Regions from separate parts of the Cellulomonas sp. P24 genome, predicted to be linked through region 2. Evidence: riboswitches for the same ligand, from Rfam matches in the RefSeq annotation. Region 2 holds a riboswitch; the other holds the start of a gene.
What was found. Region 2 has a riboswitch for S-adenosylmethionine ahead of LJB74_RS10765 (methylenetetrahydrofolate reductase). Riboswitches for the same ligand answer to the same signal wherever they lie in the genome.
Positions count from the first base shown of each region.

Region 1: it holds a riboswitch for S-adenosylmethionine, as region 2 does, so the genes downstream of both, LJB74_RS11580 (rhodanese-like domain-containing protein) here and LJB74_RS10765 (methylenetetrahydrofolate reductase) in region 2, are expected to answer to the same signal.

Region 1 is NZ_JAJDFX010000002.1:2,486,268-2,493,220, reverse strand. It holds gene pstC (phosphate ABC transporter permease subunit PstC) at 1-793, opposite strand, end outside; gene pstS (phosphate ABC transporter substrate-binding protein PstS) at 882-1,958, opposite strand; gene LJB74_RS11585 (aminotransferase class V-fold PLP-dependent enzyme) at 2,223-3,602, opposite strand; SAM riboswitch class IV at 3,746-3,869, opposite strand; SAM riboswitch class I at 3,994-4,095, shown strand; gene LJB74_RS11580 (rhodanese-like domain-containing protein) at 4,208-4,549, shown strand; partial or broken gene LJB74_RS11575 (O-succinylhomoserine sulfhydrylase) at 4,546-5,819, shown strand; gene LJB74_RS11570 (hypothetical protein) at 6,012-6,326, shown strand; gene LJB74_RS11565 (hypothetical protein) at 6,506-6,901, shown strand.
Region 2 is NZ_JAJDFX010000002.1:2,304,865-2,311,817, reverse strand. It holds partial or broken gene LJB74_RS20860 (DUF3418 domain-containing protein) at 1-2,438, shown strand, start outside; gene LJB74_RS10780 (hypothetical protein) at 2,524-2,736, shown strand; gene LJB74_RS10775 (hypothetical protein) at 2,815-3,009, shown strand; gene LJB74_RS10770 (DNA-3-methyladenine glycosylase I) at 3,027-3,629, shown strand; SAM riboswitch class I at 3,879-3,972, shown strand; gene LJB74_RS10765 (methylenetetrahydrofolate reductase) at 4,052-5,035, shown strand; gene metE (5-methyltetrahydropteroyltriglutamate--homocysteine S-methyltransferase) at 5,037-6,953, shown strand, end outside.

The DNA.
Region 1 (6,953 bases), 180 kb from region 2:
CCGCGATGGTCTCGCCCATCGCCCGGCCGAAGCCGAGCACGGTCGCGCTGATGAGCCCGGACCGGCCGTACGGCAGCACCGCGGTGCGGATCATCTCCCACTTCGTGGCGCCGAGCGCGTACGCCGCCTCCTGGTGCGCGAGCGGCGCCTGGCCGAGGACCTCGCGCGAGATCGCGGCGATGATCGGCAGGATCATGATCGCGAGGACCACCGAGGCGGTGAAGATCGACTTCCCGAAGATGCCCTTCGACGCGAAGATCGGGATCCAGCCGAAGTAGCGGGCGAGCCACGCGCTCAGCGGGATCATCGCCGGCACCAGGAAGATCAGACCCCACAGGCCGAAGACCACGCTGGGGATCGCGGCGAGCAGGTCGACCAGGTAGCCGATCAGCTGGGCGACGCGGCGAGGTACGTAGTGCGTGACGGCGAGGGCCACGCCGACGGCCACGGGGAACGCCATCGCGACCGCGAGGGCCGACGTCACGAGCGTGCCGTAGGTGAGGGCGGCGATCCCGAACACCGGCGGCTGGTCGTCGGGGTTCCACGTCCGCGTGGTGAAGAAGTTGGTGCTGTCCTGGTTGATCGCCGGAAGCGCACGCTCGAGGAGGAACAGCGCGATCGCGACCAGGAGGGTGAGCAGGAAGCCTGCCGAGCCGATCGTCAGCCGTCGGAAGACCCGGTCGGCCAGGTGCTCGACCGGGCGGGACCGACGGCGCGGGGCGCGCGCGTTCTCCGCATCACGGGGCCGAGGCTCGGCCAGGGTCGAACCGCCGGCGCTGCTCGGGGCTCCCATGCTCCTCCTGTCAGGACGGTGACGTACCGACGGTGCCTGACCCACCCGGGGGCGGGTCAGGCACCATCGGTGTCACGAGGTGGTGCGATCAGGCCATCGCGGTGACGGCCGCCTGCACCTTCGTGGCGATGTTCTCGGGCAGCTTGACGTACCCGTTCTTCTCCAAGATGTCCTGGCCCGAGTGCGCCAGGTAGCCGAGGAAGGACTTGAGCACCGGGAGGGTCGCGCTCTTGTTGCCGGTCGCGCAGACGATCTCGTAGGTGACCAGGACGGCCGGGTAGGCGCTGGTGTCGGGGTTCGCGTAGTCGAACGTCAGCGCGAGGTCACCGCCGGTTCCGGTGATCTTCGCCTTCGAGAGGAAGTTCACGACGTTCGCCGTGGTGAGCTCGACGAACTTGCCCTGGGCGTTGCCGACCTTGGCGTAGGGGATGCTGTTCTGCGTCGCGAACGACAGCTCCATGTAGCCGATCCCGCCGGGGGTCGTCTTGACGCCCTGCGCGATGCCCGCGGTCCCCTTGGAGCCCTGGCCGCCCGGGGCGCTCCAGGTCTTGTCGTGGCCGAAGGTCCACGCGCTGCCCGCGTCGTTCTGCAGGTAGTTCGTGAAGTTGAACGTGGTGCCCGAGCCGTCGGACCGGTGGAAGGTCTGGATCCCGAGCGACGGGAGCGTCGCGCCGGGGTTGTCCGCCTTGATCGCCGGGTCGTCCCAGTTCGTGATCGCACCCGAGAAGATCTTCGCGATCGTCGTCGCCGAGAGGTTGAGCGAGGTCACGCCGGGCAGGTTGTAGCCCACCGCGATCGGGCCCGGCACCATCGGGAGGTCGATCGCCTGGTTGCCGGTGCCGCAGCGCGCGTCGGCCGCGGGCTTCTGCGCCGCGGTGAGCGCGAAGTCGGAGCCGGCGAAGTCGGTGGTGCCCGACGTGAAGTCGGTGACGCCCTTGCCCGAGCCGCCACCCTGGTAGTTGATCGTGGAGCCCGAGCAGTCGGTCTGGTAGGTCTTCGTCCACTGCGACATCGCGTTCGACTGTGCCGTCGAACCCGAGGCGGTGAGCGAGCCCTGGGCGCACGCGATGCTGCTCGCGGGGGTCGACGAGCCTGCGGTCGACGCGGAGAGCGGCGAGGCGCTCCCGGTCGAGTTGTTGTTCGTGCCGCACGCAGCGAGCGACATGGCACCGAGCGTGATCGCGGCCGCTGTCCCAAGAAGGCGAGTACGCCTCACGTGGTCACGTCCCTTCGTCATCGATGTGGGCCCGGCCGGATGGCGCGGGACGACCCAACGATCTGCACGCTAGGGAGCCCATTAAACCCGGAGATGTCTGTAAGGTGAACGGAGTGCGACGGGTCGACGACCCCCGTCGGGCCAGTGGCTGGACGTTTCCTGGTGTTGCTGTGAAAACCCTGGCAATCAGGGGTTCTGGACCGCCGCCCGGGCTCAGTCCAGGGCCGGTCCGCACGCGGCCGCGGCCGTCGCCGCGAGCGCCGCCAGGCCGCCCACCTGGATCAACGGCCGGGAGTCGGCCTCGACCTGCCAGCACCCGTCGACGACCACGTACCGCGCACGCGGACCGTCGGCCAGGTACGCGGCAACAGCGCCCAGCAGGCGCTCCACGAACTCCCCCTCGGTGCCGACCCCCACGCTCGCGCGGATCGCCCCCGCCGGCACGCCCAGCCGCGCGAGCAACGGGTGCGCGCAGAAGCGCCCGTCCCGGACCCCGATCCCGTGCTCCGCGGACAGGTAGGCCGCGACGAGCCCGGGGTCGTGCCCGGCGACGGAGAACGTCACGACGCCGACCGGGTCCGCGGAGTCGGCCCAGAGACGCACGACCTCGACCCCGTCGATCGCCTGCAGCCCGTCGACCAGCCGGTCCCGCAGCGCACGCTCGTGAGCCGCGAGCGCACCGTCGGGAAGAGCGGCGAGGGTGTCGCAGGCCGCCGCGAGCGCGATCGCGCCGATCACGTTCGGCGACCCGGCCTCGTGGCGCGCGGGCGCCGTCGTCCACACCACCCGGTCGGGACGGACGTCGCGCACCGCTCCACCCCCGGCGAGGTACGGCTCGCCCGCGTCGAGCCAGTCGCGCCGGCCGACCAGCGCACCGGCACCGAACGGTGCATACGTCTTGTGCCCGGAGAACGCGACGTAGTCGGCCCCGCTGCGTGCGAGCGAGAATCCCCGGTGCGGGACGAGCTGGGCACCGTCGACGGCCACCCGGGTGCCGGCCGCGTGCGCGAGCGCGACGACCTCCGCGACCGGCAGGGACTCGCCCGTGACGTTCGACGCTCCGGACACCGCCACCAGGGCGTACGGGTGCGCGGCGAGCGCGGCACGCAGGGCGTCGAGCGTGGCCGCGACGGTACCCGCGACCTCGAGGACCGTGGCGCCCCTCCGCTGCCAGGGCAGCAGGTTCGCGTGGTGCTCGAGATCGAGCACCAGCACGTCGCCCGGGACGCAGCCGGCCAGCAGGTTGAGGGAGTCGGTCGTGTTGCGGGTGACGATCGTGACGTCGTCCTCGCGGGCGCCGACGAACCGCCCGATCGTCGTCCGCGCGGACTCGTAGAGAGCCGTCGACACCTGGGACAGGTACCCGGCGCCGCGGTGGACGCTCGCGTAGAGCGGCAGGACCTCGTTCACCCGGTCGGCGACGGCCTCGAGCGCCGGCGCGCTCGCCGCGTAGTCCAGGTTGGCGTAGACGCGCGACGTCCCGTCGACGAGCGGGACCCGGGTCGCACCGCCGACCACGGGCAGCAGCGCGAGGGTCTCGGCAGGCCGATCGGGCAGCGCAGACGTACCGGGCGCGGCAGCCGTACCGGGCACTGAAGGCGCGTCGGGCACCGCAGACGGGTGAGGTACGACGGGCGAGGGGGAGACGACAGACGAAGAGGGCACGACAGCTCCAGGAGGTCCGGAGGGACCACCACCGGCACGCCGACGGGTCGACGCATGCCGACGAAGGGGAGGTCCCGCGCTTGCCGTGACCACCTCGGTCACGGCCAGGTCGTCACCCGGGGCACCCCACCGCGGAGGAGGGTTGCCGGCCAGCAAGCCGGGGCTGTGCATCATCATGCGCTGGCACTCATGACCTCGGTCCAGCGTGCGCGACGGGCGGGCCCGTGTCAACGGGTGGACGACCGGTCTCGCATCTTGGATGGTGGACGGTGGGTCGCTCGTGCTTGTCGGACCACGCACAGGGGCCGTAGCATCCGAGGCACCATCCAGAGCGGCCGAGAGATCTGGCTCGACGACGCCGCAGCAACCCCCTGGGACCCCACGTCCCGGGTGAGGGTGCTACCGCCAGGACCGATGGAGGCGCACATGAGCACGTCCGACTCACCGACCGCGGCGACACCCTCCGGCTACGCCGGCGACCTCTCCCCCAGCAGGCCTGGGACCTCCTGGCGGCAGACCCCGACGCCGTCCTCGTGGACGTCCGCACCGAGGCGGAGTGGCGCTACGTCGGGGTGCCCGACGTCAGCACGCTCGGCCGCAGCACCGTGTTCGTCGAGTGGGTCACGTACCCGACCGGCGCGCGCAACGCGACGTTCGTGGAGGAGGCCGTCGCGGCCGGGCTGACCCCTGGGCGCCCCGTCGTCTTCCTGTGCCGGTCCGGCGCACGGTCGATCGCCGCCGCGACCGCCGCGACCGCCGCAGGGCTCGGACCTGCGTACAACGTCCTCGACGGGTTCGAGGGCAACCTCGACCTCGAGGGCCATCGCGGCGACCACGGCTGGCGTGCCACCGGTCTGCCCTGGACCCAGTCATGAGCACCGGATCGGTCCCGACCGCCCCGCAAACGCCGGGCCCCGGGAACTGGAACGACGGCACGCTCCCGCCGACCGGCCTGCGCGCCGACACGCTCGCCGTCCACGGCGGGCAGGTGCGGACCGGTTTCCAGGAGACCGCCGAGCCGCTGTTCCTCACCCAGGGCTACGTCTACTCCCGCGCGGCCGACGCCGAGGCCGCGTTCGCCGGTGACGCCGACCGCTTCATCTACTCGCGGTACGGCAACCCGACCGTCTCGACCTTCGAGGAACGGCTACGGCTGCTGGACGGCGCCGAGGCCTGCTACGCGACCGCGACCGGGATGTCCGCCGTGTTCACGTCGTTGGCCGCGCTGGTCCGCTCCGGGAGCCGGATCGTGGCCGCGCGGGCCCTGTTCGGCTCGACCCTCGTGATCTTCGACGAGATCTTCGCGTCCTGGGGGTCCGCACCGACTACGTCGACGGCCACGAGCTCTCCCAGTGGGAGGCGGCGCTCGCGACGCCCGCCGACGTCGTGTTCTTCGAGACGCCGTCGAACCCCATGCAGGACCTCGTCGACGTCGCACGCGTGAGCGAGCTCGCCCACGCCGCCGGGGCCGTGGTCGTCGTCGACAACGTGTTCGCGACACCCGTGCTCCAGCGACCACTCACGCAGGGCGCCGACGTCACGGTCTACTCGGCGACCAAGCACATCGACGGGCAGGGGCGCGTGCTCGGTGGCGCGATCCTCGGGTCGCGCGAGTACATCGACGGCCCGGTCCAGACGCTGATCCGCAACACCGGGCCGAGCCTCAGCCCGTTCAACGCCTGGGTGCTGCTCAAGGGGCTCGAGACGCTCTCGCTGCGGGTCCGTGCCCAGACGGCGGCGGCGCTGCAGGTCGCGACGTGGCTCGAGGGGCAGCCCGGCATCGCCACGGTGCGGTACCCGTTCCTGGCGTCGCACCCGCAGCATGCGCTCGCGACCAGCCAGATGAGCGGCGGTGGCACGATCGTGACGTTCGACCTCGCCGTTCCCGGGGCCGACCCCGACGTGGCGAAGCGGTCCACGTTCGCGTTCCTCGACGCGCTCCGCGTCGTCGCGATCTCGAACAACCTCGGCGACGCCAAGTCGCTCGTCACCCACCCCGCCACCACGACGCACCGCAAGCTAGGACCGGCCGGGCGCGCGGCGGTGGGGATCTCGGAGTCGACCGTCCGGCTCAGCATCGGTCTCGAGGACCCGCTGGACCTCCTGGACGACCTCACGCAGGCACTGGGCGCGAGCCGGCGCTGACGGCGCTGACGGTGCGCGGGCACTGATGGCTCGGCACGGGCACTGATGGCTCGGCGCGGGCACCGGTGGCTCGGCACGGGCACCGGTGGCTCGGCACGGGCACCGCGGCGATGGCGACGGGGCGCCGCGGTGCCTGAGGCCCTCGGTCCCTGCGGTCGCGCGGGTCGGGCTGCTACGGTCGCTGCGATCCCCATGAGCACACCTGAGACCGCAGCCACGCCGTTCCCCCGCTGGAACCCCGACGGGGAGCTCGACCTGGCGCTGCGCACCGCTGCGGACGAGCTCGAGCGCACTGGCCTCGACCTGGCCGGTGGCTGCCGACTCTCCGACATGACCCGCCGGCAGCGGGCCGCGCTCGGGGCCCTGCTCGGCTGCGGCATGGTCCGCCCGCAGGTGATGGTGCACTTCGAGACCCTCGATGCGATCTTCCGAGGCAAGTACGGCCTCGACGGCGGCCTCGTCGAAGCCTGCGAGACCGCGCTCGGCCGTCCCCTCGCCTCCGCGTAGAGCTGCTGCTTCCGCGTCGACCGCCGCACGTCCCGTGTCGAGTGGAGCGATGTGCGCGAGACACGCGGGCGTGTCCGCGCACATCGCTCCACTCGACACGGGGGTGGGTGTGGGTGCGGCACCTCTCCTCGGCGTTGACGCGTCGTGGCAGAGTCGTAGCTGTGCCCGATGAGCTGTCGATGAGCCCCGACCTGACCACGGAACCTCGGCTCGCGCCGATCCTCGCCGAGCTCGTACGGCGAGAACCGATCTTCCACCGTCTCGAGCTCGGGACCACCCGCGAGGACTTCGAGGCCCAGACCGCACCCGACTTCTGGGAGATCGGCGCGTCAGGTCGCGCGTACAGCCGCGAGTTCGTCTGGGCGACCTTGGCGCGACGCTACGCGGCGGCCGAACCGGATCCGTGGGAGACGGACCACTTCCACTGCCGCGAGCTCGCGCCCGACACCTATCTGCTCACGTACGTCCTGCGTCAGGGCGAGCGCACGACCCGCCGCGCGACCATCTGGCACCGCGCGACGACCGGCTGGCGCATCCTCTTCCACCAGGGCACCGAGATGCACGCCGCCCCCTGACCCCCGCACCCCGTCAAGTGGAGCGATGTGCGCGCGACACGCGGGCGTGTCC
Region 2 (6,953 bases):
CGCGGGGCACCGATGCCGAGCCGGACCGCCGCCTGTCGTGGGACTCCGACCGCATCCACCAGTCCCTGCTCGCCGGTCTCCTCTCGCAGATCGGCATGCAGGAGGTCACCGAGGTGCGCGTCGGTGCGCGGGGCGGTTCGGCGCCGGACGCCAAGGGGGCGGCCAGGCGGCAGACGCGCAACGAGTACCTGGGCGCGCGGGGTGCCAGGTTCGCGATCTTCCCCGGGTCCGGTCTCGCCCGGAAGCCCCCGGCGTGGGTGATGGCGGGGGAGCTCGTGGAGACGTCACGGCTGTGGGGGCGCGACGTCGCGCGGATCCAGCCGGAGTGGGCCGAGGAGCTCGCGTCGCACCTGGTCAAGCGCACGTACTCGGAGCCGGCGTGGTCCACCAAGCAGGGGGCCGCGATGGCCTACGAGAAGGTGCTGCTGTACGGCGTGCCGATCGTCACGCAGCGGCGGGTCCTGTACGCGAAGGTCGGCCCGGCCCACGCGCGGGAGCTGTTCATCCGGCACGCGCTGGTCGAGGGCGAGTGGACGACGCACCACGCGTTCTTCCACGACAACCTCGAGCTGCTCGCCGAGGCGGAGCGGCTCGAGGCCAAGGCCCGACGACGCGGCCTCGTGGTCGACGACGAGGTGCTGTTCGACTTCTACGACGAGCGGATCCCGGCCGACGTCGTCTCGGCCCGGCACTTCGACACGTGGTGGAAGACCGCACGCCGCAGCGACCCGTCGCTGCTGTCGTTCACCCTCGACCTGCTCCTGCCGGAGGAGGTCGAGGAGGTCGACGAGTCGCAGTTCCCGTCGCTGTGGCCGCAGGGTGATCTCGAGCTGCCGCTCAGCTACCAGTTCCAGCCTGGGACCGACGCCGACGGTGTGACGGTCCACGTCCCGCTGGTCGTCCTGAACCGGGTCCGGCCCGAGGGCTTCGACCGGATGGTGCCCGGTCTGCAGGCCGAGCTCGTCACGGCGCTGATCCGGTCGCTCCCGAAGTCCGTCCGCGTGCAGCTCGTGCCGGCGCCCGACGTCGCCCGCGAGATCGTCGCGTGGATGTCCGCGAACCTGCCGTCGTGGGTGGACACCGTCCGTGCCGGGGACATGGCGACGTCCCTGCACGACGACGTCGCGGCGGCCGTGCGCGCTCTGCGCGGGGTCGAGATCCCCGCCGACGCGTGGGACGACGAGCGGCTGCCGGCGCACCTGCGCATGACGTTCCGCGTCGAGCAGGAGCGCGCCGGGACGTCGGTCGTCGTCGAGGAGGGCAAGAGCCTCCTCGCGCTGCAGCGGCAGCTCGCTGCGCGCAACGAGGACGCGGTGCGGGTCGCGGTCCGCTCGGCCGTGCGGTCGGCGGTCCGCTCCTCCACCGAGGCCGCGCCGCCGTCGCCCACCACCCCCTCCCCAACCGGTCGAGTGGAGCGAACTGTCACGACACGCCCGCGTGTCGGTGACAGTTCGCTCCACTCGACGGGCGCGGTCGCGGAGGCAGAGGCGGAGGCGGGCGCGGGAACGGGGATCATCGAGAGGACGGGACTGCGGACGTGGCCGCCGGACCTCGCGGAGCTGCCGACGCTGGTCACCACGACCGGCGCGTCGGGACACCGGATCCACGGGTACCCCGCGCTCGTCGAGGAGCCGGCGCGCGACGGCTCCGCCACCGTCGCTCTCCGGGTCCTCGGTGACGAGGTGCGGGCGTCCGCCGAGCACCACCGCGGCGTGCGCCGGCTCCTCCTGCTCGACGTCGGGCTGTCGACGCCACGCGTCACGACCCGCTGGTCCGGGACGCAGGCGCTCACGCTCGCCGCGAGCCCGTACCGCACCACCGACGACCTCGTGGCCGACGTCCAGCTCGCCGCGATCGACGTCCTGCTCGGCGCCGGCTCGGCGCCCGGACCGGGAGGGTCGCCCATCGACCCGCGCGACCTGGCGACGTGGACCGCCGCACGCACGGCCGTCCGCGCGGGGCTCGAGGACGCGGTGCACCGCGTGGTCGGCGACGTCGTCACGGTGCTCGGCGTCGCACGTGAGCTGGACGGTGAGGTCCGCGCCGCGACGAGCCTGGCCCTCCTCAACACCCTCACCGACATCCGTGACCAGTCGGCGGCGCTCGTCCACGCGGGGTTCGTGAGCGAGGTCGGCGCCGCACGGCTCCCCCACCTTGCCCGCTACCTCCGCGCCGCGCGGCTGCGACTGGCGAAGGCGACCGAGAACCCGAACCGGGACGCGGAGCTCGCCTGGCGCGTGCACGAGCTCCAGGACGCCTACGACGACGCGAGGGCTGCCGCGGCAGCGGCCGCACCGGATGCCGCACGGACGGCCGGGCTGGCGGAGATCCGGTGGATGCTCGAGGAGCTGCGCGTCAGCTTCTTCGCCCAGCAGCTCGGGACACCCGTCCCGGTGTCGGAGAAGCGGATCCGGACAGCGTTGACCGCCCTGTCCTGACGCCTGCCGCACGACGCCTCAGCCGAGTGGATGAATTTCCCTCGTCCACCGCTCGCGTCCCGGTCGCCGAGACCTACAGTGGCGTATGACCTCCATCCCCGAGCCCGACGACGTGGCCATGGCGGCGCGTGCGCTCGAGGGACCCCTGGAGCCCCCCAACGAGGAGGTCCTCGAGGCCGTGCGCGAGGGGCTCGACCGTGTCCCGGTGCCGCCGCCGACCCCGTTCTTCGGCATCCCCAGGCAGTGGACCCGTCCGCGCAGGCTCCGCACACCGTTGCGGCGGCGCGGCACGACGTGATCGGTCGGGCCGGCTGATCGCGTGATCGACGTGCGTCGGACGGCCGATTCGTCCGTCATGCGTCGTAATATCCGGGTCATGGATCTGCTGGACAGCCGCACGGGAGCGGTGCGTGTCACTCCCGGCGCACCGGCCGGTCCCCCGAGCGCCGAGGTCCTCATGGCTGTCCACGCCGCTCTGCTCGATCTCGCCGCACCGGCGGACGACGGCGATCTCACGCTGTCCGACGAGGCGGTGGCGGCCGGCCGCATCACGGCCCGGCGCGTCTCGTGACAGCCGGCACCTCGGACATGCCGGGCGCGCCCAGCGCACCGGATGCACCCGGCGCCGCCGGCACGCTCCCGACCGGTCGGTGCTTCGGCGACGGCGACCCGCTCTACGCGGCGTACCACGACCACGAGTGGGGTCGCGCTGTGCACGGCGAGCACGAGCTGTTCGAGCGGATGAGCCTGGAGGCGTTCCAGTCGGGGCTCGCGTGGATCACGATCCTGCGCAAGCGTCCGGCCTTCCGCGAGGCCTTCGCGGGCTTCGACCCGCGCGTCGTCGCGACGTTCGGGGACGACGACGTCGCCCGGCTGCTGTCGGACGCCCGGATCGTGCGGAATCGCGCCAAGGTCGCGGCGACGATCGCCAACGCCCGCGCGCTGGTCGCACTCTGGGACTCCGGGCGCACGCTCGACGAGCTGTTCTGGTCCTTCGCCCCGGCGGGCCCCCGCGCGCGCCCGGTCACGTGGGCGAACGTCCCCGCGAAGACGACCGAGTCGGCGGCCCTCGCCCGGGCCCTCAAGGTCGCCGGGTTCCAGTTCGTCGGCCCCACGACCGCGTACGCGGCGATGCAGGCGTGCGGGTTGGTCGACGACCACCTCGTCGGCTGCCCCGCTGCCACGCCGTAGCCCTCCCGGCCCAACCCCGTCCGACCCCGTCCCGACACCTGTCAAGTGGAGCGAACTGCCACCGACACGCGGGCGTGTCGTGGCAGTTCGCTCCACTTGACCCGGGCCCGACCTGCGCCCGACGCATGTCCGGCGACGGTCCGGGTCGAACGGTCGCCGGGGAGTCTGCGGCGTGACCGCAGGTCGAGACGGCACGTCCACCATATGGGCACGCGTTGTCACATGCTGATACGGCTGCCTATGATTCCGGCACCATCCAGAGCGACCGAGAGACCTGGCTCGGTGACGTCGCAGCAACCCCCTTCCCCGCGGGCGTGGGTGCTTCCGCCAGGACCGATGGAGTGCACCATGTCCAGCGCTACCCGCGACGACCGCGACCCTCAGGTCACCGGCCGCCGTCCGGCACGGCCCGTGGCAGCTCCGTGACCGCCGTCGACCGGCCCACCGTCTCCTTCGAGCTGTTCCCGCCCCGCAACCCGGACGCGGCGCCGAAGCTCTGGGCCACCATCGAGGCCCTCGCGACCGCACGCCCCGACTTCGTCTCCGTCACCTACGGCGCGTCCGGCGCCACCCGGTACACCACGCGCGCGCTCGTCCGCCGCCTGCTCCGCGAGACGTCGCTCAACCCGATCGCCCACCTGACCTGCGTCGGGGTCTCGCGCGCGGAGATCACCCAGGTCGTCGAGGAGTTCCTCGACGAGGGGGTGCGGTCCTTCCTCGCCCTGCGCGGCGACCCGCCCGTCGGTCAGCCCGACTGGCACCCGCACCCGGACGGCCTGCACACCGCGAGCGACCTGGTGTCCCTGCTCCGCAAGATCGAGTCGCGCCGCGCCGCCGGGTCGCCGTCCCAGAAGGTGCGAGGCGCCGTCCGCCCACTGTCCGTTGCCGTCGCGGCCTTCCCGCGGGGCAACGCCGGCGCCGGGAGCACGCGCGACCAGGACATCCAGGCCCTGCTCGACAAGCAGGCCTCGGGGGCGGACTTCGCGATCACGCAGGTGTTCTTCGACGCCGAGTGCTACCTGGACATGGTCGCGGCCGCTCGCGAGGCCGGCGTGACGATCCCGATCATCCCGGGGATCATCCCCACCACCGACCCGGCCCGCCTGCTGCGGGTTCAGGAGCTGACCGGCGTCGAGGTCCCCCGTGACCTCCTCGCCACGCTCGCCGCCGAGGACGACCCCGTCGCCCGGCACCGCGTCGGCATCCGTGCCAGCGTGGAGCTCGTCACCCGCGTGCTGGACGGTGGCGCCCCGGGCGTCCACATCTACACGTTCAACACGCACCAAGCCGCACTTGACCTGCTCGAGGGTGCACACCTCGGCGGAGGGGCCCCGACGGCTCCCGACGTGGCCGATGCGCCGCGGGTCCAGGCACCACCGTCCACGTCCATTCCTTCAAGGGGCTGACATGACCGACACCACCACCGCCGTTCCCGACCTGGGTTCCGGCACCGTCCTCGGGTACCCGCGCGTCGGGCCCCGGCGCGAGCTCAAGAAGTCCATCGAGGCCTTCTGGGCCGGCAGGGCGACGGCCGCCGACGTCGAGGCGACCGCGACCGAGCTGCGTCGCCGGACGCGCACGCGCCTGGCCGAGCTCGGGCTGCGGACCGACGTCCCGGCGATCCCGTCGGCCTTCTCGTTCTACGACCACATGCTCGACGCCGCGACGGTCGTCGGCGCGATCCCGGCGCGCTTCGCCGGCCTGGCCGACGCCGACGGCCGCCTCGACCTCGCCGGGTACTCGACGGTGGCGCGCGGCGCGGGCGACGACCTCCCCGCCGAGATGACCAAGTGGTTCGACACGAACTACCACTACCTCGTGCCGGAGATCGGCCCGGGCACCGTGTTCCGCTTCGCCGACGACCGCCCGGTGCGGGAGTTCGCGGAGGCGCTGGCCGAGGGCGTGCTGACCCGACCGGTGCTCGTCGGCCCGGTGACCTTCCTCGCCCTCGCGAAGGCCGCCGAGGGATCCCCGGAGGGCTTCGTCCCGCTCGACCGCCTCGCGGACCTGCTGCCCGTGTACGCCCAGCTCCTCGAGGCGTTCGCTGCGGCCGGTGCCACGTGGGTGCAGCTCGACGAGCCCGCGCTGGTCTCGGACGCGATCGACGTGCCCGCCGACCGCGTCTACGCCGCACTCACCGAGGCGTACGCCGCGCTGGCGACGGACCTCGCGCGTCCGGCCCGACCGGCGATCCTCGTCGGCGCGCCGTACGGCGGTCTCGGCGACGCGCTCCCGGTGCTCGCGGCGACCGACGTCGAGGGCCTCACGCTCGACCTGGTGCGCGGCACGCTTCCCACCGGTCCCGTCGCCGGTCTGGCCGGCAAGACCGTGGTCGGCGGCGTGATCGACGGCCACAACGTCTGGCGCGCCGACCTCGGGGCCGCTCTCGACACCCTGGAGGCGCTGCAGGCGCTGGCCGGCCCGGAGTCCCGCATCCTCGCCGGGACGTCGACGTCGCTGCTGCACGTCCCGCACGACGTCGAGGACGAGCCGAACCTCGACCCGACCCTGCGCGGCTGGCTCGCCTTCGCCGACCAGAAGGTTGCTGAGGTCGCGGTGCTCGCGAAGGGGCTCGCGGAGGGTCGTGCGGTGGTGGCCGCCGAGCTCGCCGCGTCGGCTGCTTCGCTCGCGAACCGGACGACCGCGCCGGGCGTCGTGCGTCCGGAGGTGCGGGCACGCCTTGCGGGCCTGACCGACGCGGACTTCCACCGCGGCGACTACGCGGCCCGTGCGGCGGCACAGCAGGAGCGGCTGCACCTGCCGCCGCTGCCGACGACGACGATCGGCTCGTTCCCCCAGACCCCGGAGATCCGCAAGGCACGCGCCGCGCACGCCAAGGGCGAGATCACGACCGAGCAGTACGAGGCCGAGATGCGCGCCGAGATCAAGCGCGTGGTCGAGCTCCAGGAGGAGATCGGCCTCGACGTCCTCGTGCACGGCGAGCCCGAGCGCAACGACATGGTGCAGTACTTCGCGGAGAACCTCGACGGGTTCGCCGTCACGCAGAACGGCTGGGTGCAGTCCTACGGGTCGCGCTGCGTGCGCCCGCCGATCCTGTGGGGCGACGTGTCGCGCCCGGCGCCGATCACCGTCGACTGGACCACCTACACGGCGTCGCTCACGGACAAGCCGGTCAAGGGCATGCTCACGGGTCCGGTGACGATCCTGGCGTGGTCGTTCGTGCGGAACGACCAGCCGCTCGGGGACACCGCCAACCAGGTGGCGCTCGCGCTGCGGGACGAGATCGGCGACCTCGAGGCCGCGGGCATCCCGGTGATCCAGGTCGACGAGCCGGCGCTGCGTGAGCTGCTGCCGTTGCGCGCG